2 linked regions of the Variovorax paradoxus genome follow. The protein of the gene in region 1 interacts with the protein of each later gene in a pairwise test. Links are inferred from orthologs where the notes say so. Each region holds a gene or a part of one and is shown on either strand. Other genes may lie near its edges. The genes, in order: GFK26_RS07590 and recJ.

Region 1 (10,649 bases):
TCTACTACCAGCTGCTCGACGGCCACGGCACGCTGCTGCACGGCGAGCGCGACCTGCCGCAGCCCAACGTGGACGATCCGCCCGGCACCAACGTGGTCCTGCTGCACAACAGCACGGTGCACGGCCAGCCGGTGCGCGTGGCCTCGCTGTGGATTCCCAGCGGCAGCGACGACGTGCCGCCCTCGCTGCTGCAACTGGCCGAGACGCGCGAGAAGCAGGCCGTGCTCGCCACCGAGATCATCAAGGGCGTGCTGCTGCCGCAGTTCGCGATCCTGCCGCTGGCGGTGCTGCTGATCTGGCTGGCGCTGGTGCGCGGCATCAAGCCGCTGTCGGTGGTCGAGGCGCGCATCCGCGAGCGCCGCCCGGGCGACCTGAGCCCGCTCGATGAATCCTCGGTGCCGCTCGAGGTGGTGCCGCTGGTGTCGTCGGTGAACGAGCTGCTCGACAAGCTCAACGACTCCATCTTCACGCAGAAGCGCTTCCTGGCCGACGCCGCCCACCAGCTCAAGACGCCGCTCGCGGGCCTGCGCATGCAGGCCGACCTGGCGCAGCGCGAGGGCGCCAATGCCGACGAGCTGAAGCAGTCGCTCAAGCAGATCGGACGCGCCAGCGTGCGCGCCACGCACACCGTGAACCAGCTGCTGTCGCTGGCACGCGCCGAGGGCACCAGCGCCATGACGCACTGCCAGCCCTGCGACCTCGCGCGGCTGACCATCGAGGTGGTGCGCGAGGCCGTGCCGCGCGCCATCGAAAAGCGCATCGACCTCGGCTACGACGGCGCCCAGGCCGGCGCGCCCGGCGTGATGGTCGACGGCAACCCGACGCTGCTGAAAGAGCTGGTGCGCAACCTGGTCGACAACGCGCTCAACTACACGCCCTCGACGCCCGAGCGCCCCGGCGTGATCACCGCCCGCGTGCTGGCCGACCCCTTCGGCCACGTGCAGCTGGTGCAGGTGGAGGACAACGGCCCCGGCATCGCCGAGGCCGACCGCGAGCTGGTGTTCGAGCCCTTCTACCGCGTGCTCGGCAACGAGGCCGACGGCTCCGGGCTGGGCCTGCCGATCGTGCGCGAGATCGCCAACCAACACCGCGCACAGGTGAAACTGGAAGACGCGCACCCCGGCAAGCATCCGCCGGGCGCGCTTTTTACCGTGCGCTTCGAGGAGGCCCCTTCCGAATGAGTTCGCCCCCCACGCTCGACGCGCTGCGCCAGCGCTTCGCCGAGATCCGCACCGACACCGACGTGTCGGACATGTTCGACTTCGGCGCCGACCTGCTCGAGCTGCAATCGCCCGAAGCACTCGCCTTCCACTACGCGCTGCTGCACGACACCGGCATGGACAGCGAGCTCTACGACTGGCTCTGCCGCAAGTTCGGAGAGCGCGGCGACGCGGCCGAAGACCATCTGCTCACGCAGTTCGACCAAGAGCCCGACCCGGCCATGCAAGCCACGGTGCTGCAGATGCTCGGCGCCTTCAAGTACCGCAAGGGCCGTCGGCTGAAAGAGACTGCGGCCCTGGCGCGCGCCGCGCTCGCGTCACCGCACGCCGAGCTGCGCTGCAAGGGGCTGTGGGTGATCGGCTGGCTCGGCGGCACGACCGACATCGCCAAGGTCGTGCCGCTGCTCACGCACGATGCCGTCGCCACGAACCGCCAATGGGCGGCGAGCGCGCTGATGCAGATCGTGTTGAGCCGCCGCAGCGCCGCGCCCAAGGCGCTCGAGCCCTTGCGGCAGGCGCTCGACACCGAGACTGATCCGGTCGTGCTGGGCAGCATCCTGGTCGCGGTGCAGGAAATCGCGGGCAAGAAGTTCGGCCTGAGTTCGAGCTCGCACGAGCCGCCGTCGGAAGAAAAACTGCAGGCCGCCCTGGCCAAGGCGCGGCGCATGTTCGCGCGCGCTGCTGCGGCCGCCTGACCCGGTCAGGGCGCGGGCTTGGCTTCCTTGCGGATCTGCAACCACTCGGGGTGGATCTGCCGCGCCACGCGCTGCGGCTCGCGCTCGTCGAGCGCCGCAGGGGCGAGCCCGAAACCGGCCAGGTCACCGCGCGTCCACAGCCAGTAGCCCGCGTTGGCCGCGAGCAGGGCGATGAGGACCAGGCGCAGCTTCATGCCTTCGCTCAGAAAGACATGCCGCGCGGGCGCACGCTCACTTCGTCGCTCGAGATGAGTTGCAGGCCGGCGTCGGTGCGCACCTGCAGTTCGCCGCCCCAGGCCACGCCTTCGCACAGGCCGGCGGTGCCGTCGCTGAGCGTCACCTCGCGCCCGCGCAGCACGTCGCGCGCCGCAAAGCGTTCGGCAAAGGGCCCGAAGCCGTTCGCCTCGAAAGCGAGCACGCTGCGCACCAGCGGCTCGGCCAGCGCCTGCAGCACCTCGGGCGCGGAGGCGTCGGGCTGCCACTGGCGCAGCCAGGCAGGCGGCGTGCGCATGCCGTCGCCTTCGCGTGGGCCGATGTTGATGCCGATGCCGACCACGAGGTAGCGCGCCGCATCGGGGCGCGCCGTCTGCGGCATGGCGGTTTCGATGAGGATGCCGACCAGCTTGCGGTCGTTCACCCAGATGTCGTTGGGCCACTTGAGGCCGACCTGGTGCACGCCCGTCGGGTCGAGGCTTTCGGCCACGGTCACGCCCACGGCCAGCGACAGGCCCGACCAGTCGGCCGGTGCGAGCGGCAGGCCCAGCGAAAACGTGAGGGAGGCGGGCGCCTCGGGTTCTTGCGCGCTCTGCCAGGGGCGGCCGAGGCGACCGCGCCCGGCCGTCTGGCGCTCGGCCACGAGCAGCACGGGGTCGGTGCGGCCGGCGCGCGCGCGGCGCATCAGCTCGGTGTTGGTGGAATCGATCTCGGCCACGGCCTCGACCGCGAAGCCGGGCAGCAGCGGCGCGACCGCCGCGGCGATCCGGTCTTCGAACCAGGCGGAGGCCGGCGTGCCCATGGTCAGTCTCCGGCGGCGGACGCGGTGTCGTCCTTGGGCTTCTTCTTGCCGTCGGCCTTTTTCTTGTCGGCCTTCTTGTCGGCTTTTTTCTTCTCGGCTTTCTTTTCAGCCTTCTTCGCTTCCTTGGCCTCGGCCTTCTTCTCGGCCTTCTTTTTGGCCTTCTTCTTTTTCTTCTTGTCTTTTTCTTCGTCCTCGTCCTTGGGCGTCAGCAGCGTGCCGCGGCACTGCGCGGAGCCGCACCAGCACGGGAACTCGGACAACAGCTTCTCGGTGTACGGCTCGTCGATGACCAGGCCGTAGTCGTAGTTGAGTTCCTCACCGGCGGCGATGTTTCTCAGGGCCTTGATATAAACGCGCCCATCGACTTCGTCGGCCTCGCAGTTCGGCTCGCACGAGTGATTGATCCAGCGCGCGGCGTTGCCTTCGACATTGCCGTCGATCACACGACCGTCGTCGATGTGGAAGTAGAAGGTGTGGTTGGGCTGCGCAGGGTCGTGCGGATGGCGGCGCAGCGCCTCCTTCCAGCTGATGACCTGGCCCTTGTATTCGATCAGCGTTTCGCCTTCCGCCAGGTCCTGCACGGCGAACACGCCGTTGCCGTGGACGGTGGAGCGACGCGTCTGGATGCGACGACCGCTGGAGCGTGGGGATTTGGAAGGCATCGCCGAAGTCTGTTAGGTTGAATATGCACACATGCGTGTGCGCGCGTGTGCACGCGGGAAGCCGCAGAGTATAGAGAGCCCTCAGATGACAAAAACTTTGGTAATCGCAGAAAAGCCGTCGGTGGCCCAGGACATCGTCCGGGCCCTCACGCCGGTGGCCGGCAAATTCGACAAACATGACGAGCATTTCGAGAACGACACCTACGTCGTGACCAGTGCCGTGGGCCACCTGGTCGAGATCCAGGCCCCGGAAGAATTCGACGTGAAGCGCGGCAAGTGGAGCTTCGCCAACCTGCCGGTGATTCCGCCGCACTTCGACCTCAAGCCGGTCGACAAGACGAAGACGCGCCTGAACGCCGTGGTCAAGCAGGCCAAGCGCAAGGACGTGACGCAGCTCATCAACGCCTGCGACGCGGGCCGCGAGGGCGAACTGATCTTCCGCCTCATCGAGCAGTACGCCGGCGGCAAGAGCCCGCTGGGCAAGCCGGTGAAGCGGCTGTGGCTGCAGTCGATGACGCCGCAAGCCATTCGCGACGGCTTCGACCAGCTGCGCACCGAGAAGCAGATGCAAGGTCTGGCCGACGCCGCGCGCTCGCGCTCCGAAGCCGACTGGCTGGTGGGCATCAACGGCACGCGCGCCATGACCGCGTTCAACTCGCGCGACGGCGGCTTCTTCCTCACGACCGTGGGCCGCGTGCAGACGCCGACGCTGTCGGTGGTGGTGGAGCGCGAAGAGCAGATCCGCAAGTTCGTCTCGCGCAACTACTGGGAAGTGCACGGCAGCTTCGCGGCCGAGGCCGGCCAGTACCCGGGCAAGTGGTTCAACCCCGACTGGAAGAAGGCCAACGCGCCGCTCCTGGCCAACGGCGAGCCCGATGCCGAGCAGCGCGCCGACCGCGTGTGGTCCGAGCAAGAGGCCCGCGCCATCGCCGACGCCTCGCGCGGCAAGCCCGCCACGGTCACCGAAGAGAGCAAGCCCACCACGCAGGCCTCGCCCGCGCTGTTCGACCTGACCTCGCTGCAGCGCGAGGCCAACGGCCGTTTCGGCTTCAGCGCCAAGACCACGCTCGCCCTGGCCCAGAGCCTGTACGAACGCCACAAGGCGCTGACCTACCCGCGTACCGATTCGCGCGCGCTGCCCGAAGACTATCTGCCAGTGGTCAAGCAGACCATGGAAATGCTCGCCAACAGCGGCATGAAACACCTGGCGCCGTTCGCGCAGCAGGCGGTCGACGGCAACTACGTCAAGCCCAACAAGCGCATCTTCGACAACGCCAAGGTGTCGGATCACTTCGCCATCATCCCGACGCTGCAGGCCCCGAGCGGCCTGAGCGAAGCCGAGCAGAAGCTGTACGACTTCGTGGTGCGCCGCTTCCTGTCGGTGTTCTTCCCGAGCGCCGAGCACCAGGTGACCACGCGCATCAGCACGGTGGAGCAGGGCGGCAAGAAGTACCCCTTCCGCACCGACGGCAAGGTGCTGGTGAAGCCGGGCTGGCTCGCCATCTACGGCAAGGAAGCGCAGGACGACGAGAAGGAAGACGACAAGGACGGCAAGCGCCTCGTGCCGGTGAAGCCGGGCGAAATCGTCAACACCGAGTCGGCCGACCTCAAGGGCCTGAAGACGCGCCCCCCCGCACGCTATTCGGAAGCCACGCTGCTGGGCGCCATGGAAGGCGCCGGCAAGACCATCGACGACGACGAGCTGCGCGAGGCCATGCAGGAGAAGGGCCTGGGCACGCCAGCCACGCGCGCGGCCACCATCGAAGGGCTGATCGCCGAGAAGTACATGCTGCGCGAAGGCCGCGAACTCATTCCGACCGCCAAGGCCTTCCAGCTCATGACGCTGCTGCGCGGCCTGGGCGTGGAAGAACTCTCCAAGGCCGAGCTCACGGGCGAGTGGGAGTACAAGCTCGCGCAGATGGAGAAGGGCGCGCTGAGCCGCGACGCCTTCATGCGCGAGATCGCCGAGATGACGGAACACATCGTCAAGAAGGCCAAGGAGTACGACCGCGACACCGTGCCCGGCGACTACGCCACGCTCGCCACGCCCTGCCCGAACTGCGGCGGCGTGGTGAAGGAAAACTACCGCCGCTACGGCTGCACCGGCAAGAGCGGCACGGGCGAGGACGCCTGCGGCTTCTCGTTCGGCAAGTCGCCGGCCGGACGCACCTTCGAGGTGGTCGAGGCCGAGGCCTTGGTGCGCGACAAGCACATCGGCCCGCTCGACGGCTTCCGCTCCAAGGCGGGCTGGCCCTTCACGGCCGAGATCATCCTCAAGTACGACGAGGAAGAAGCGAAGAACTGGAAGCTCGAATTCGACTTCGGCGACGACAAGAACGCCGAAAGCGGCGAGATCGTCGACTTCAGCCAGCAAGACACCGTGGGCCCGTGCCCGGTGTGCGGCGCGCCGGTGTTCGATCACGGCAGCAACTACGTCTGCGAAAAATCGGTGCCCACGAACGAGCAACCGACGCCGAGCTGCACCTTCAAGACCGGCAAGATCATCCTGCAGCAACCGGTCGAGCGCGACCAGATGGAAAAGCTGCTCGCCACCGGCAAGACCGACCTGCTCGACAAGTTCGTGTCGATGCGCACGCGCCGCGCCTTCAAGGCCTTCCTGACCTGGAATGCCGAGGAAGGCAAGGTGACCTTCGAATTCGCACCGCGCGAAGGCGGCAGCAAGTTCCCGCCGCGCAAGACCTTCGGCAAGCCGGCCGCGAAAACCGCGGCCGCCAAGAAGGTCGCAGCGAAGAAGACGCCCGCCGCCAAGAAGGCACCGGCCGAGAAGAAGGCGGCCAAGCCGCGCAAGCCGGGCGCAGGCCTCAAGCCCAGCGACTCGCTGGCCGCGGTGATCGGCGCCGAACCGGTGGCGCGCACCGAGGTCATCAAGAAGCTGTGGGACTACATCAAGGCCAACGGCCTGCAGGATGCGACCAACAAGCGTGCGATCAACGCCGACGCGAAGTTGAAGCCGGTGTTCGGCAAGGACCAGGTGACGATGTTCGAACTGGCGGGCATCGTGGGCAAGCACCTCTCGGCGCCCGACGCGGCCTGACGACGCATGCAGCGCAGACACCTCGCCACCGCGCTGGCTGCAGCAGCGATGCTGCTGACCGGCGCGGGCCTGGCCCAGGCCGCCGCGTGGCCTGACAAGCCCGTCAAGCTGGTCGTGCCTTTCCCACCGGGACAGGCCACCGACCGACCCACGCCGCGACCTCGTCGGCATCTCGCTGATCGCGAAGGTGCCGCTGGTGTTCCTGGCCACGCCCGAAAGCGGCATCCGCACGCTGGCCGACCTCACGGCGCGCGCCAAGGCCGAGCCCGGCAAGCTGAGCTACGCGAGCGCCGGCATCGGCGGCACGCAGCACCTGTCGGGCGAGATGCTCAAGTCGGCGGCGCATGTGTTCATCACGCACATTCCGTACCGCGGCAGCGGGCCGGCGCAGGCGGACTTCCTGGGCAACCAGGTGCCGCTGATGGTCGACTCGGTGACGGCCGCGCTGCCGCACATCAAGTCGGGCAAGGCGGTGCCGCTGGCAGTGACGTCGGCCACGCGCTCGTCGCAGTTGCCCGACGTGCCTGCGGTGCGCGAGACCGGCGTGGCCGGCACGAAGAACTTCGAGGCCGTGGGCTGGCTCGGCCTGATGGCACCGCGCGGCACGCCGCCCGAGATCGTGGCGCGGCTGAACCACGAAGTGACCGACATCCTGAAGAGCGAGCAGATGGCGCGCTTCATCCGCGACCGGGGCTCCGAGCCGGCACCGACGACCGGCGCCGAGTTCGACCGCTTCGTGGCGAGCGAGATCGGGCTCTGGGGTGCGGCGGTGAAGGCGTCGGGCGCGAAGCCCGAATAACTTCTCAGGCCGGCGCAGCCGGCGGCAGCGCCGTCGCTTCCCCGCTGCGGTCGACCTCGGCCAGCAGCCAGTTGCGGAAATGATCCAGCGTGGCCAGCTGGCCGCGCCCCTCGGGGTAGCAGAACCAGTAGCCCTCGCTGCCCCGGTAGCCGCCGTTGGGCAGCGGCTCTTCCACCAGCCCCGACGTGATTTCGTCCTGCACCAGGCAGCGCGGCACCAGCGCCACGCCCATGCCGGCCATGACGGCGCGGATCATGGTCTGGAACTGGTCGAACTGCAGCCCGGCCAGCGGGTCGAGCCCGCGCACGCCGTGCGCCTCGCTCCAGTGCAGCCACGACTGCGGCACGCTCACGTGGCGCAGCAGGGTGCAGCGCGCCACGTCCTGCGGCGTGCGGATGGGGGCTTCGGCCTGCGCGGCGCGCGGGGCGATGAGCGCCACGTCCTGCCCCGCGAGGTAATGCGAGCGCGCGCCGGGCCAGTGCCCGTCACCGAACAAAATGGCGCAGTCGAGCTCGGGCCGTTCGAAGTCGTAGCCGTGCACGAAGGGCACGAAATGCAACGTGATCTGCGGGTGCCGCTGCTGGAAATCGGGCAGGCGCGGAATCAGCCACTTGGCGCCGAAGGTGGGCAGGGTCGACAGGTGCAGCGCGCCGCCGCCGTCGCCACTGGTGATGAGCTCCAGCGTGGCCGCTTCCAGCTGCGCCAGCAGGGCGCGCACGGCCTTTTCGTAGCGCTCGCCGGCCGGCGTGAGCGCCAGGCGCTTGCGACTGCGCTCGAACAGCGGCGCGCCAATCCAGCGCTCGAGCTCCTGCACCTGCTTGCTCACCGCGCCCTGCGTGAGGTGCAGCGCCTCGGCCGCGCGCGAGACGCCGCCGAAGCGCACCACGGTGGAGAAGGCGCGCAGCAGGTTCAGGGGCGGGTTGAGGCGTCGCAGCGGCATGGGGGAGCCCATCAAGTCATTCCAAATCGGAATGATATCGGGTATATCCTTTGCTTCAGGTGAGCTGCAGCTTTGCACATTCACTCATCGTTCCATTGGAAGAACCCTCATGCAACGTCGTCATCTCCTCTCCATCCTGGCCGCCGCTTCTTTCGCCCCAGGAATATCCTTTGCCCAAGGCAAGCCGATCCGCCTGGTCGTGCCGTTCCCGCCCGGTGGCGCCACCGACATCACGGCCCGCGTGCTCTCCGAGCCCCTGGCCAAGATCCTCCAGCAGCCCGTGGTGATCGACAACCGCGCCGGCGCAGGCGGCTCGATCGGCATGGCCGAGCTGGCACGCGCCGCACCCGACGGCCTGACCTTCGGCGTGGCCACGCTGTCCACGCACGGGGTGAACCCGGCCGTGTACCAGAAGCTGCCCTACGACCCGATCAAGGGCTTCACCGCCGTGAGCGAGCTGGTGAAGGCGCCGGGCGTGATCGTCATCAACCCGGCCGTGCTGCCGGTCGGCAGCTTCGCGGAACTCGTGAAGTACCTGAAGGCCAACCCCGGCAAGGTGTCGTACGCCTCGCCGGGCAACGGCACCATCGGCCACATGTGGGGCGAGCTGTTCAAGAGCAGCACCGGAACCTCGATGGTGCACATCCCCTACCGCGGTGCGGGCCCGGCCATCAACGACGTGCTCGCGGGCCAGGTGCCGGTGTACTTCGACCAGGTGGCCTCGTCGCTGCCGCACGTGAAGGCCGGCAAGCTGAAGGCGCTGGCCGTGTCCTGGAGCGGCCGCCTCGACGTGCTGCCCGACGTGCCGACCTACGGCGAACTGGGCCAGGCGGCCAGCAACGACCCGTCGTGGTTCGGCATGATCGCGCCCGCCGGCACGCCGCCCGAGCTGGTGCTGCGCATGCAGCAGGCCGTGGCCACCGCGCTGAAGGACCCCGCGGTGCGCGAGCGCCTCGCGCTGCAGGGGCTGTACGCCTCGGGCACCACGCCGGCCGAGTTCACGAAGCAGATCGCGAGCGAGATCGAGAAGATGAAGAAGGTGGCCGCCTTCGCGCGCATCCGATTGGACTGACCGACCCTGCCTATGCATCCAGTTCTGAAACTGATTCAAACCCGCGCCCAGGTGACCAGCGTCGCCGGGCACACGCCGCTGGTGCTGGACTCGCCGCACAGCGGCACCGTCTACCCCGAGGACTTCCGGCCCGTGTGCGACCTCGCCACGCTGCGCCGGGCCGAAGACACCCACGTCGAGAAGCTCTACGCCTTCGCGAGCGACATGGGCGCCGCCTGGGTCGAGGCGCACTTTCCGCGCAGTTATCTCGACGCCAACCGCGACATGACCGAGGTCGACACCACCATGCTCGACGGCCCGTGGACCGAGCCGGTGTCCAGCGACCCGCGCGTGCTGTCCAAAGTGCGTCTGGGCAAAGGCCTGATCTGGAAGCTCACCGACGAAGGCCTGCCGATCTACGACCGGCCGCTCACGGTGGCCGAGGTGCGCCAGCGCATCGACCAGTGCTGGCGCCCGTACCACGCGGCGGTGGCGCAGGCCATCGACGAGGCGCATGCGCGGCACGGCTACAGCCTCCACATCAACTGCCATTCGATGCCGGCCATTGCGGGCAGCCACGCCACCGACTTCCCGGGGCTGGCGCACGCCGACTTCGTGATCGGCGACCGCGACGGCAGCACGGCCGACCCGGCGCTGTCGCAGCGGCTGTGCGCGCACCTGCGCGCACGCGGCTACAGCGTGGACTACAACCACCCGTACAAGGGCGTGGAGCTGGTGCGCCGGCACGGCAACCCGGCGGCGAACCGGCACAGCATCCAGGTCGAGATCAACCGCAAGCTCTACATGGACGAGGCCACGCTGGCGCTCGACGAAGCCGGCGCAGTGCGGCTGCAGGCCGACCTGCGATCGATGGTCGAGATGCTGCTGGCGACCGACCCGCGCATCGCAACGAGCTGAACGCCACCACGCCGCAACCCCTGCGGCGGCTGGTGTCTTTGTTACAGGGCGGCCGGAGCCCCCGGCCTATAGTGGGACGTCCTTTTTCTCTGGAGTCCTGCCGTGAAGTCGATCCTTGCCGCCCTCGCCGTCCTTGCGACCGGCCTGTTGATTTCGGGCTGTGCCGGCACCGCGCCGTCGCCGTCTTCTTCCTCCACGTCTTCATCGGGCAGCGGCGTGACGGTGTTCGGCACCATCGACGCCGGCGTCAGCGGCACGACGAACAAGTCGTCGCGCTGAGCGACCCCGCATCAG
Region 2 (10,141 bases), 1.6 Mb from region 1 along the record:
GTCCTGCGGCTTGACGGCACCCGAATGAAACAGGCGCAGCCACTCCCAGGCCTCGTGCCGCGTCGTGTCGGGCCCGAGGGCGGGATCGTCGGCGGTTGCCATCAGGGGGTCGTGCATCACGGCCGCGGCCCTTCTTCGGGGCCTCGGCCCGCTGCGAGCGCCAGGGAGATTCGAGTCTTCACTCCGTACGACGAACGGGCCGCGCCGATCCCGCAACTAATTTTTGTCATGGGCCATCCGGGCACTCAGGTAGTCGTGCGCATGCTTGAGTTCGTACTCGACGGTGCGCAGGGAAATGTCCAGGCGCCGGGCCACCTCGGGCTGCGTCAGCCCCTCCATGTGCACGAGCACGACGACCTCGCGCCGCCGCGCCGGCATGCGGTCCAGCAGCTTGACCACGGCGTCCAGCTGCGAACGCGCCTCGGCGATCCGCGCCGGACCGGGCGCCGTGTCGGCCAACTCCATCAGCGCGTCGATCTCGTCGAACGGCAGGTTGCGGCTCTGGCGACGCTGGATGTCCAGCGCGATGTTGAAGGCCATGCGCACGAGATAGCCGCCCGGCCGCTGGATCGGCCCCGCGTCGCTTGCGCCCTGGTCGTTCACGCGCAGCCAGGTGTCGTGCAGCGCGTCCTCGGCCAGGTCTGCATTGCGCAACGCGCGGCCCAGCTGGCGCTTGAGGGCGTCGTAGTGCCTGGACAGGTAGTCCATGAGCACGGGGCGGACGTCTTCGGCCATGGACGGGTCAGGACGGCGCGCGGCCGACCGCGTCGCGGCAGCGCGTTCCGCCGCGCGCATCGGTGGGCAGGATGAGCAGCGTCAGGGGCTGCGGCATGTCTGGCGGCGGCGCATGCGCGAGGCGCACGCTGCGCAGGACCTCCAGCATCTCGGCGTCCCGGGCCGCGTCGCCGGTCAGGCCAAGCAGGCGCGGCCGGCGCAGCTGGCCCGCCTCGTCCACCTCGAAGCGCAGCAAGGACCGGTACGTTCCCGGCCGTGTGCGCGCGTTGCCGCACAACGCGTCCCAGACGCGCGCCTGCAGCAGGCTGGGGTAGCCCGCGAGGCTTCCAAGGCTGGCCGCGCGCGGGACCTCCGCCCGGGCCTGCGCCGGCTTCAGCGCGAGCGTGATGGCCGAACCCGTGCGGACCTTTTCGGCCACCAGGCCGGTGCCCTCCAGCAACAGTTCAAGTGCGACGTCGGGGGCGTAAAGCCCGCGCACCGCCGAGGACGTCAGCTCGGCCAGGATTTCGCTGCGAAAGAGTGCCGGCTGCCGCGTGACGGCGGCATAGCGCTTGAGCGCATCGGCCAAGGGAAGCGAGGGAATGTCGAACGCCAATGCGGCGTCATCCGTGCCGGGCACGGCACCGGCGGGGACCTCGCCCTCACGCAGCGGGGATGCAAGCCCGTCGCTGGCCCAGGCCGTGCCGGCCAGCCAGGACAGCGCGAGCGCGCAGAGTGCGACGCTGCGGCCTGCCGAGCCCGCGAACCCAGGGTGCACCTCGCTCACCCCCGAGGCGCAACGATGCCGCGCGCATCGTCACTCGCGCCGTGAGGATGCGAAAGCCATGGCAGGGGAAAGAGTCGAGTCGGCAAGGAACGCACGCCAGTCGGGAAACTTGCATGCTGTCACCGGTGTGTGACGGTCTCGTTGCAACGTCAGACTTTCGTACGACTCGGCGTGGCGGGCATCCCGTGCGCCGCGGGAAGCCCGGGGCTCCCCTTGGGTGGCTGACTGCCCCTCAGCCCGCCAGCCGCCCCGCCACCAGCTGCAGCACGCGATCGCAGCGCTTGGCCAGGTCCTGGTCGTGCGTGACCATCACGAAGGCCGTGCCGTGCCGGTGCGCAAGGTCGAGCATCAGCGCGAACACGGCGTCGGCGGTGCTGCGGTCGAGGTTGCCGGTGGGCTCGTCGGCCAGCACGCAGGCGGGCTGCGTGACCAGCGCGCGCGCAATCGCCACGCGCTGGCGCTCGCCGCCCGACAGCTCGGCCGGCCGGTGGTGCAGGCGCTCGCCCAGGCCTACGCTGGCCAGGGTCTTCGCGGCGGCCTGCGACGCCTCGCCGGTCTCGACGCGGCGGATCTTCAGCGGCATCGCGACGTTGTCGAGCGCGCTGAACTCGGGCAGCAGGTGATGGAACTGGTAGACGAAGCCCAGGTGATGGTTGCGCAAGCGGCCCTGCTCGGCGGCGTCGGCGTGCGCGATGTCCTTGCCGAGCAGTTCGACCTTGCCCGCGGTGGGCGCGTCGAGCCCGCCCATCAGGTGCAGCAGCGTGCTCTTGCCGGAGCCCGACGCGCCGACGATGGCCAGCGTTTCGCCGGCGTGCACGTCGAGGTCGACACCGTGCAGCACGGTGAGATCGATGCGGCCTTCATGGAAGCGCTTGGTAAGGCCGCGGGCCTTGAGAACGACATCACTCATAGCGCAGGGCCTCGGCAGGATTGACGCGGCTGGCGCGCCAGCTCGGATACAGCGTGGCCAGGAAGGCCAGGATGAGGGAAATGATCGCGATCGGCATGATGTCGCTTTGCTGCGGATCGCTCGGCATCTTGCTGATCAGGTAGATGTCCTTGGGCAGGAAGCTGGCGTGAAAGAGCTGCTCCAGGAAGGGCACGATCACGTCGATGTTGTAGGCAATGCCCAGCCCCAGCAGCAGGCCGCCCACGGTGCCGATCACGCCCACCATGGCGCCCTGCACCACGAAGATGGCCATGATGCTGCGCGGCGAGCTGCCCAGCGTGCGCAGGATGGCGATGTCGGCGCGCTTGTCGGTCACGGTCATCACCAGCGTGGAGACGAGGTTGAAGGCCGCCACCGCGACGATCAGCGTGAGGATGATGAACATCATGCGTTTCTCGACCTGCACGGCCGCGAACCAGGTCTTGTTCTGGCGCGTCCAGTCGCGGATGAGGAACTGCCCCGGCAGCGTGGCGGCGAGCTGGTCGGCCACGTCGCGCGCCTCGTGCAGGTCTTCCAGCTTGAGGCGGATGCCGGTCGGGCCTTCGAGGCGGAACACCTTGGCCGCATCTTTCTCGTGCACCATCGCCAGCGCCGAGTCGTACTCGTAGTGGCCCGAGTCGAACACGCCGACCACGGTGAACTGCTTCAGGCGCGGCACCACGCCGGCCGGCGTGACCTGCCCGCCCGGTGCCACCAGCGTGACCTGGTCGCCGGGCTGCACGAACATCGAGCGCGCCAGCTCGACACCCAGCACGATGCCGAACTCGCCGGGCACCAGCTTGTCGAAGGTGCCGCCCTTGGCGATGCTGCCGGTGTCGGTGACTTCGGGCTCGAGCGCGGGGTCGATGCCGCGCACGATCGCGCCCTTCATGTCTTCGCCGCGCGCAATCAGCGCCTGCGTGTTGATGAAAGGCGCGGCGCCGATCACCGCGGGGTTCTTGCGGGCGTCGGCCATGATGGCGTCGATGTCCTGCAGGGCCTGGCCGTCGCGCGAGAAGATCTCGATATGCGACACCACGCTGAGCATGCGGTCGCGCACTTCCTTCTGGAAGCCGTTCATCACGCTGAGCACGATGATCAGCGCCGCCACGCCCAGCGCGATGCCCAGCATCGACACGCCGGAGATGAACGAGATGAAGCCGTTGCGTCGCGTGGCACGGCCTGCGCGCGTGTAGCGCCAGCCGAGCTGCAGTTCATAAGGGAATCGCATCAGAAGCCCCGCCCCGTGGCCTCAAGGGGCATGGGCGCACCCGCAGGGGGCGGCAAATACACGGGGTGAGGAGCGAGGGGGTAGGTCATACGGTGGAATTGTGGCATCCCGGACAATAGGGAAATGGCCGAACCTCTCCCACGTCATCTGTTGATTCCCTTTGCCGGCCGCGGTTCCCCGGCTTGCCGTGCGGCGCTCGCGACCCTGCGGCTGCCGAACCTCGAAACCCTGCTGCTCCGCCTGACGCTCGCCGACACCGACACGCAGGACGACAGCACCCGCTCCCCGCCGCACGAACGCGCGCTGGCCCGCGCGCTCGGACTGCCCGCCGCCGCCGATGGCTGCATTCCCTGGGCCGCGCTCGAAGCCCGCCAGAGCGGCCTGGCCGCGCCCGGCGACCGCGAGGCCTGGGGCCTGGTGACGCTGTGCAACTGGCAGGTCGGCATCGACGACGTGGCGCTGGGCGATCCGTCCGCCATCGAGATCGACGCCGACGAATCGACGGCCCTGCTGGCCGTGGCACAGCCGTTCTTCGAGGAAGACGGCATCGCGCTGCACCCCTCCGGCACGCCGGGCCGCTGGCTCGCGCGCGCGCCCATCTTCGACGGGCTGGCCACGGCCTCGATCGACCGGGCCGTGGGCTACCCGATTTCGCAGTGGTCGCCATTGGGCGACGCGTCGCGGCCGCTGCGCCGGCTGCAGAACGAGATGCAGATGCTGCTCTACACGCAGCGCGTGAACGACGAGCGCACCGCGCGCGGCGTGCCGCCCATCAACTCGTTCTGGCTCAGCGGCACCGGCGCGCTGACGCAGGACGTCGCGCCCGCCAGCCCCGCGCCCGAAGTCAGCGACGCCCTGCGCGTGGCCGCATTGCGCGACGACGGCGCCGGTTGGGCTGCGGCCTGGCAGGCCCTGGACGCCGGCGCCATCGCGAGCCTGCTGAGCGACTACACCCGCGGCGCCGACGTGGCGCTCACGCTGTGCGGCGACCTCGCCGCGCAGCGCTACACCGTGCAGCAGCGCGGCCTGGCCCGCTGGGCCAAGAGTTTGTTCGATCGCACACGCGCCGCCAGCGTGCTGGAGGCCCTGTGAAAATCATCGCCCGAGACATCCCCCCGCGCACCGTCTGGGCGCTGGAACAAGCCGGCGTGCACCCGCTGCTGGCGCGCCTTTTTGCCGCACGCGGCGTGCGCGGCAAGGACGAGCTCGACGACGGGCTCGCGCGCCTGCTGCTGCCCGACACGCTGCGCGGCACGCGCGAAGCCGCCGTGCTGCTGGCCGATGCCATCGCGCAAGACAAGCGCCTGTGCATCGTGGCCGACTACGACTGCGACGGCGCCACCGCCTGCGCGGTCGGCGTGCGCGGCCTGCGCCTGCTGGGCGCGAAGAACGTGAGCTACCTCGTGCCCGACCGCGTGGTGGACGGCTACGGCCTGACGCCGCCGATTGCCGAGCGCGTGGCCAACGCCGGTGCCGACATGCTGATCACCGTCGACAACGGCATCGCCAGCGTCGAGGGCGTGGCCGCCGCCAAGGCGCGCGGCCTGCAGGTGCTGGTGACCGACCACCATCTGCCCGGCCCCGAGCTGCCCCTGGCCGACGTGATGGTCAACCCCAACCAGCCCGGCTGCGAGTTCGAAAGCAAGAGCATCGCCGGCGTCGGCGTGATGTTCTACGTGCTGCTCGCGCTGCGCTCCGAGCTGCGCGCGCGCGGCGTGTTCGACACCGCCACACAACCCAAGCTCGATGCGCTGCTGCCGCTCGTGGCGCTCGGCACCGTGGCCGACGTGGTGAAGCTCGACGCCAACAACCGCCGGCTCGTGGCGCAGGGCCTGCGCCGCATCCGCGCGGGCGCGATGCCGGCCGGCGTGGCGGCGCTGTTCAAGGCCGCGGGGCGCACCGCCTCGGCCGCGACGACTTTCGACTTCGGCTTTGCACTCGGCCCGCGCATCAACGCGGCCGGCCGGCTGGCCGACATGACGCTGGGCATCGAATGCCTGCTGACCGACGACGCCGGCCGCGCCGACGAACTCGCGCGCATGCTCGACGGCATCAACCGCGAGCGGCGCGACATCGAGGGCGGCATGCGCGACCAGGCGCTGCTGCTGGCCGAGTCGCTGTTCGCGGCCGACGGCGAAGGCGTCGACGCACCGCCGCCGGCCATCAGCGTGTTCGGTGCGGACTTCCACGAAGGCGTGGTGGGCATCGTCGCCTCGCGCATCAAGGACCGCTTCCATCGCCCGACCTTCGTGTTCGCAGCCAGCGCGGCGCCGGGCAAGGAGCAGGAGTTGAAGGGCTCGGGCCGATCGATTCCGGGCTTTCACCTGCGCGATGCGCTCGACCTCGTGGCCAAGCGCCACCCGGGCGTGCTGCTGCGCTTCGGCGGCCACGCGATGGCCGCGGGCTGCACCGTGGCACGCGAGCACTTTCCCGTCTTCGAGCGCGCGCTGGCGCAGGTCGCCGGCGAATGGCTGGCCGAGGCCGCACTCACGCGCCAGATCGAGACCGACGGGCCCATCGCCCGCGAGTACATGCGCATCGACCTCGTCGACACGCTGCACCGCGAGGTCTGGGGCCAGGGCTTTGCGCCGCCGACCTTCAGCGAAGAGGTCGAGGTGGTGTCACAGCGGCTGGTGGGCGAGAAGCACCTGGCGCTCAAGCTCAAGCACCAGGGCCAGCCGATCGACGCCATCTGGTTCAGCCACACCGAGCCGCTGCCGCCGCGCGTGAAGCTGGCCTTCCGGCTCGATGCCGACGAGTGGCAGGGCGTGCGCCGGCTGCGCTTCCTGGTCGAAGGCGCGGAGGTGTGACGCAAGCGGCCTAGACTTGGGTTCCATCCTTCGATTGGGGCACGCTCGCATGCAGCAAGAAGCCATCTCGGCCCACGACATCTTTCCGCACATCCGCGTCGTGATGGGCATGGTCATCGGCCTGGGCGTCACCCGGTTGCTGTCGGGCGTGGCGCGCATCGTGCAGCACCCGACGCAGTACCGGCTCTATGCCGTGCACCTGGCCTGGGTCGCTTCGGTGCTGCTGGCACTGGTGCATTTCTGGTGGTGGGAGTTCGGCCTGTACCAGATCGACAGCTGGACCTTCGGCACCTACGCCTTCATCATCAGCTACGCGATCCTGCTGTTCCTGCTGTGCGCGCTGCTCTTTCCCGACAGCATGCAGGACTACGCGAGCTACCGCGACTACTTCTACGCCCGCCGCGCATGGTTCTTCGGCTTGCTGGCCGCCACTTATCTGCTCGACGTGGTCGACACGATGATCAAGGGCGAGGCGCACTTCGCCCGCTTTGCGACGGAGTACCTCATTCGCACGCCCATCCTGGTGGGCCTGTGCATCGCGGCGGCCCGCTCCGCCAACCCGCGCTTCCACACGGCCTTTGTTGTGGGCACGCTGGCGTACCAGCTGTCTTGGATCTTCCGGCTCTTCGACACCTTGAACTGATCGGCCGGGGCCGTGCGCGGCCTCGGACGCCACGCGCGTGGGGTCGGGACGCTTTCCTACGCAGGTGGCGGCGCAGCGTTCTACGGTGGCTTTTCGAACGCAACGTCGAACGAACGCCAGACCGCAGGAGCCGTCCATGAAGTCCACCGCCGCCACCGCCACAGCCTCCGCGAAGAAAACCGGCAAGACCGCCGCCGTCACCGCGCGGCATCGCGCCGTTCAACGCAGCCAGGACGCCAAGGACCGCGCGAAGCAACCCGAGGCCGAAAGCAAGAAGAAAGCGCCGGTGCAGGCAGGCCACCGGCCACTGCCTGCCAACCCCATGCCCGCGCAGCACCTGACCAAGCCGGGCCTGGAGGCCGAGATGGCGCTGCGCCCGCGCTTCGAGGCGCCCGACTACGTCGGCAGCGGCAAGCTCGAGGGCATGAGCGCGCTGGTCACGGGCGGCGATTCAGGCATCGGCCGCGCGGTGGCCGTGCTCTACGCACGCGAAGGCGCCGACGTGGCCATCGTTCACCTCGACGACGAACAGGAGGACGCCGAAGAAACGCGGCGCCACGTCGAGGCCGAGGGCGCGCGCTGCCTCACGATCAGCGGCGATGTGCGCGACCCGGCCTTCTGCCGGCAGGCGGTCGACGCCACCATCGCGGCCTTCGGCAAGCTCGACATCCTCGTCAACAACGCGGCGTTCCAGCTGCATGCGGCATCGATCGAGGACATCAGCGACGAGCGCCTCGACCTCACGCTGCGCACCAACATCGCCGGCTACTTCCTCATGGCGCGCGCCGCCGTTCCGCACCTGGGACGCGGCAGTTCGATCATCAACACGGGCTCGGTGACGGGCCTCGAAGGCAGTGCGCAGTTGCTGGACTACTCGGCCACCAAGGGCGCCATCCACGCCTTCACCAAGTCGCTGGCCAGCAACCTGCTCGAACGCGGCATCCGCGTGAACGCCGTGGCGCCGGGCCCGGTGTGGACGCCGCTGAATCCGGCGGACCGGTCCGCCGAAGAAGTGAAGGACTTCGGCAAGCAGACCGACATGAAGCGGCCCGCCCAGCCCGAGGAGCTGTCGCCTGCGTATGTGTTCCTTGCGGCACCGAGCTGCGCGAGCTACATCACCGGTGTGGTGCTGCCTGTGACGGGCAGCGTGGGCGCGGTGTAGCGCCGCTACATGCCGAAGGGATAGGTCTCGGGCGCCTCGGCGTCCGTCCATCCGGCTTCGCGCTCGAGCGGTTCGACCGCACGCGACTGGTCGAAATGCAGCACCGCATCGAATTGCGCCGGCAGCTCGGCAAAGAAGTAATGGCTCTGGCGTTCGGTGTCGGGGCGGTAGATGACGCCGATCGCGCGTTCCAGCCGCGATTCGCGCAGCACCGCCACGTGGCCGCCTGTGCCGCGCATCGGCAGCATGAACCGGTCGATGCTGGTCGCATGCAAGAGACCCTCGTAGCTGTCGGCGCGCGACGGCACAACCTGTTTGCGCTCGGCGGCCGCGCCCCAGTCGGACGCCGCCGTCACGGTGCCGGCGTGCGTGGTGAAGCCGATCAGCACCGCATCGCGGCCATGGCGTTCGCGCATCAGCTGGCCCACGTTGAGTTCGCCGCGTCGCCCGCCCATCTCGGTGGCGCGCGCATCGCCCAGATGGGAGTTGTGGGCCCACACCACGATCCTCGGGCGCTCGCCGCCCCGCCCGAGGTGACGCTCGAGTTCGTCCAGGGTCTCCACCATGTGCCGGTCGCGCAGGTTCCATGACGACACGTCGCGCAGGTACATCGAGCGGTAGTACGCCTCGGCGTTCTTGACGAGGCGGGCGTTCTGCTCGGCGTTGAACGCGTCGTCCGTGTCGACGGCGCTGCCGCCGCTCGCAGCGGCAATGGCATGGTGGCGCATCTCCGTCAGCATGCGGATCACCTCCTGTTCGCAGGACGGCGAAGAACCGAGGCCGGTCATGAGCCCGTAGACCTGGCTGTCGTCGCCGAACCGGTCGAAGCAGGCATAGCGCTCGCGCGCACGCCGCGCCGCTTCGGCATCCGTGCGGTCGAAGTACCCCAGCACGGCTTCCATCGAAGCCATGAGGCTGTAGAGATCGAGGCCATAGAACCCCGTTCTCTCGTGCGGCGGCCTGGCGTCGTTGAAGGCGCGCTGCCAGTCGACGAAGTCGACCACGTCGGTGTTGCGCCACATCCAGGTCGGGAAGCGCTTGAAGCCGGCCAGCGCGTCGCGCGCCGATGCATCGTTGCCCGTGCCGCGCACAAACCGATTCACCCGGTAGGCATCGGGCCAGTCGCCTTCGATCGCCACCGCGTGAAAGCCTTTTTCCGCGATCAGGCGCCGGGTGATCGCCGCCCGCTCGCGGTAGAACTCGTGCGTGCCATGGGACGCCTCGCCGAGCAGCACGAAGTGCGCGTCGCCGATCAGTTCGAGCAGCGCGTCGTGGTCGCGCGCGGTGCCGTCCAGCCGGTGCGCGGCCGAGCGCAGCGTGTCGAGTTGCCTTGTGGTGGGAGTCGATGTCATTCCGGTGCCCATCCTCTGGTGCGTCAGTTCGAGGACCCGGTCTGGCGCGCGCTTCGCTTCAGCAGCGCGACGACCTCCTCGTCGCTGGTCTGGGAAAAGTCCTGGTACCCGAGGCCGACGGCGCGAAACGGCGCCGGCGTTCTGACGCAAAGCACGTTGTCGGCCTCACTGCGAAGCAACTCGCAGGCCTCGGCCGAGGCCACGGGAACCGCGACCACGATGCGTGCAGGCTGCAGCGCGCGAAGCGCCCGGACGGCCACACGCATGGTCGATCCGGTGGCCAGCCCGTCGTCGACGAGCACCGCGGTGCGGCCGCGCACGTCCGGTGGCGGCCGACCGTCGCGATACAGCCGCTCGCGCCGTTCCAGTTCGATGCCTTCGGCACGCGCCACCTCCTCGACAGCCGTCGAAGAGATGCCGAGTTCGCGCACGACGGCGTCGTTCAACACACACGTGCCGCCGCTGGCGATGGCGCCCATGGCGTACTCCGCGTGGCCGGGGATGCCGAGCTTGC

The links.
Region 2: the proteins of GFK26_RS07590 (region 1) and recJ interact in binary tests that used the Escherichia coli proteins (3 or more experiments, as listed by UniProt). The link is inferred for Variovorax paradoxus from one-to-one orthologs.

Annotation. Positions count from the first base shown.
Region 1 is NZ_CP045644.1:1,675,044-1,685,692, reverse strand. The notes cover bases 3,340-6,847. They hold GFK26_RS07590 (DNA topoisomerase III), read left to right. Parts: upstream 3,340-3,677; coding sequence 3,678-6,647; downstream 6,648-6,847. Other genes in these bases: GFK26_RS07595 (SET domain-containing protein), read right to left, coding at 3,340-3,592. In the rest of the region: GFK26_RS07615 (sensor histidine kinase), read left to right, coding at 1-1,181; GFK26_RS07610 (HEAT repeat domain-containing protein), read left to right, coding at 1,178-1,915; GFK26_RS07605 (sporulation protein), read right to left, coding at 1,921-2,109; GFK26_RS07600 (biotin--[acetyl-CoA-carboxylase] ligase), read right to left, coding at 2,118-2,930; more of GFK26_RS07595, read right to left, coding at 2,933-3,339; GFK26_RS07580 (LysR substrate-binding domain-containing protein), read right to left, coding at 7,451-8,386; GFK26_RS07575 (tripartite tricarboxylate transporter substrate binding protein BugE), read left to right, coding at 8,496-9,458; GFK26_RS07570 (N-formylglutamate amidohydrolase), read left to right, coding at 9,471-10,355; GFK26_RS33985 (hypothetical protein), read left to right, coding at 10,458-10,634; GFK26_RS07565 (TetR/AcrR family transcriptional regulator), read right to left, coding at 10,646-10,649.
Region 2 is NZ_CP045644.1:113,146-123,286, forward strand. The notes cover bases 4,110-7,109. They hold recJ (single-stranded-DNA-specific exonuclease RecJ), read left to right. Parts: upstream 4,110-4,748; coding sequence 4,749-6,470; downstream 6,471-7,109. Other genes in these bases: GFK26_RS00540 (hypothetical protein), read left to right, coding at 4,110-4,752; GFK26_RS00550 (hypothetical protein), read left to right, coding at 6,520-7,109. Also shown: GFK26_RS00515 (FecR family protein), read right to left, coding at 1-117; GFK26_RS00520 (RNA polymerase sigma factor), read right to left, coding at 217-735; GFK26_RS00525 (hypothetical protein), read right to left, coding at 743-1,501; lipoprotein-releasing ABC transporter ATP-binding protein LolD, read right to left, coding at 1,734-2,411; GFK26_RS00535 (lipoprotein-releasing ABC transporter permease subunit), read right to left, coding at 2,404-3,660; more of GFK26_RS00540, read left to right, coding at 3,784-4,109; more of GFK26_RS00550, read left to right, coding at 7,110-7,113; GFK26_RS00555 (SDR family oxidoreductase), read left to right, coding at 7,250-8,275; GFK26_RS00560 (erythromycin esterase family protein), read right to left, coding at 8,281-9,627; GFK26_RS00565 (phosphoribosyltransferase), read right to left, coding at 9,651-10,141. UniProt on the Escherichia coli protein: Single-stranded-DNA-specific exonuclease.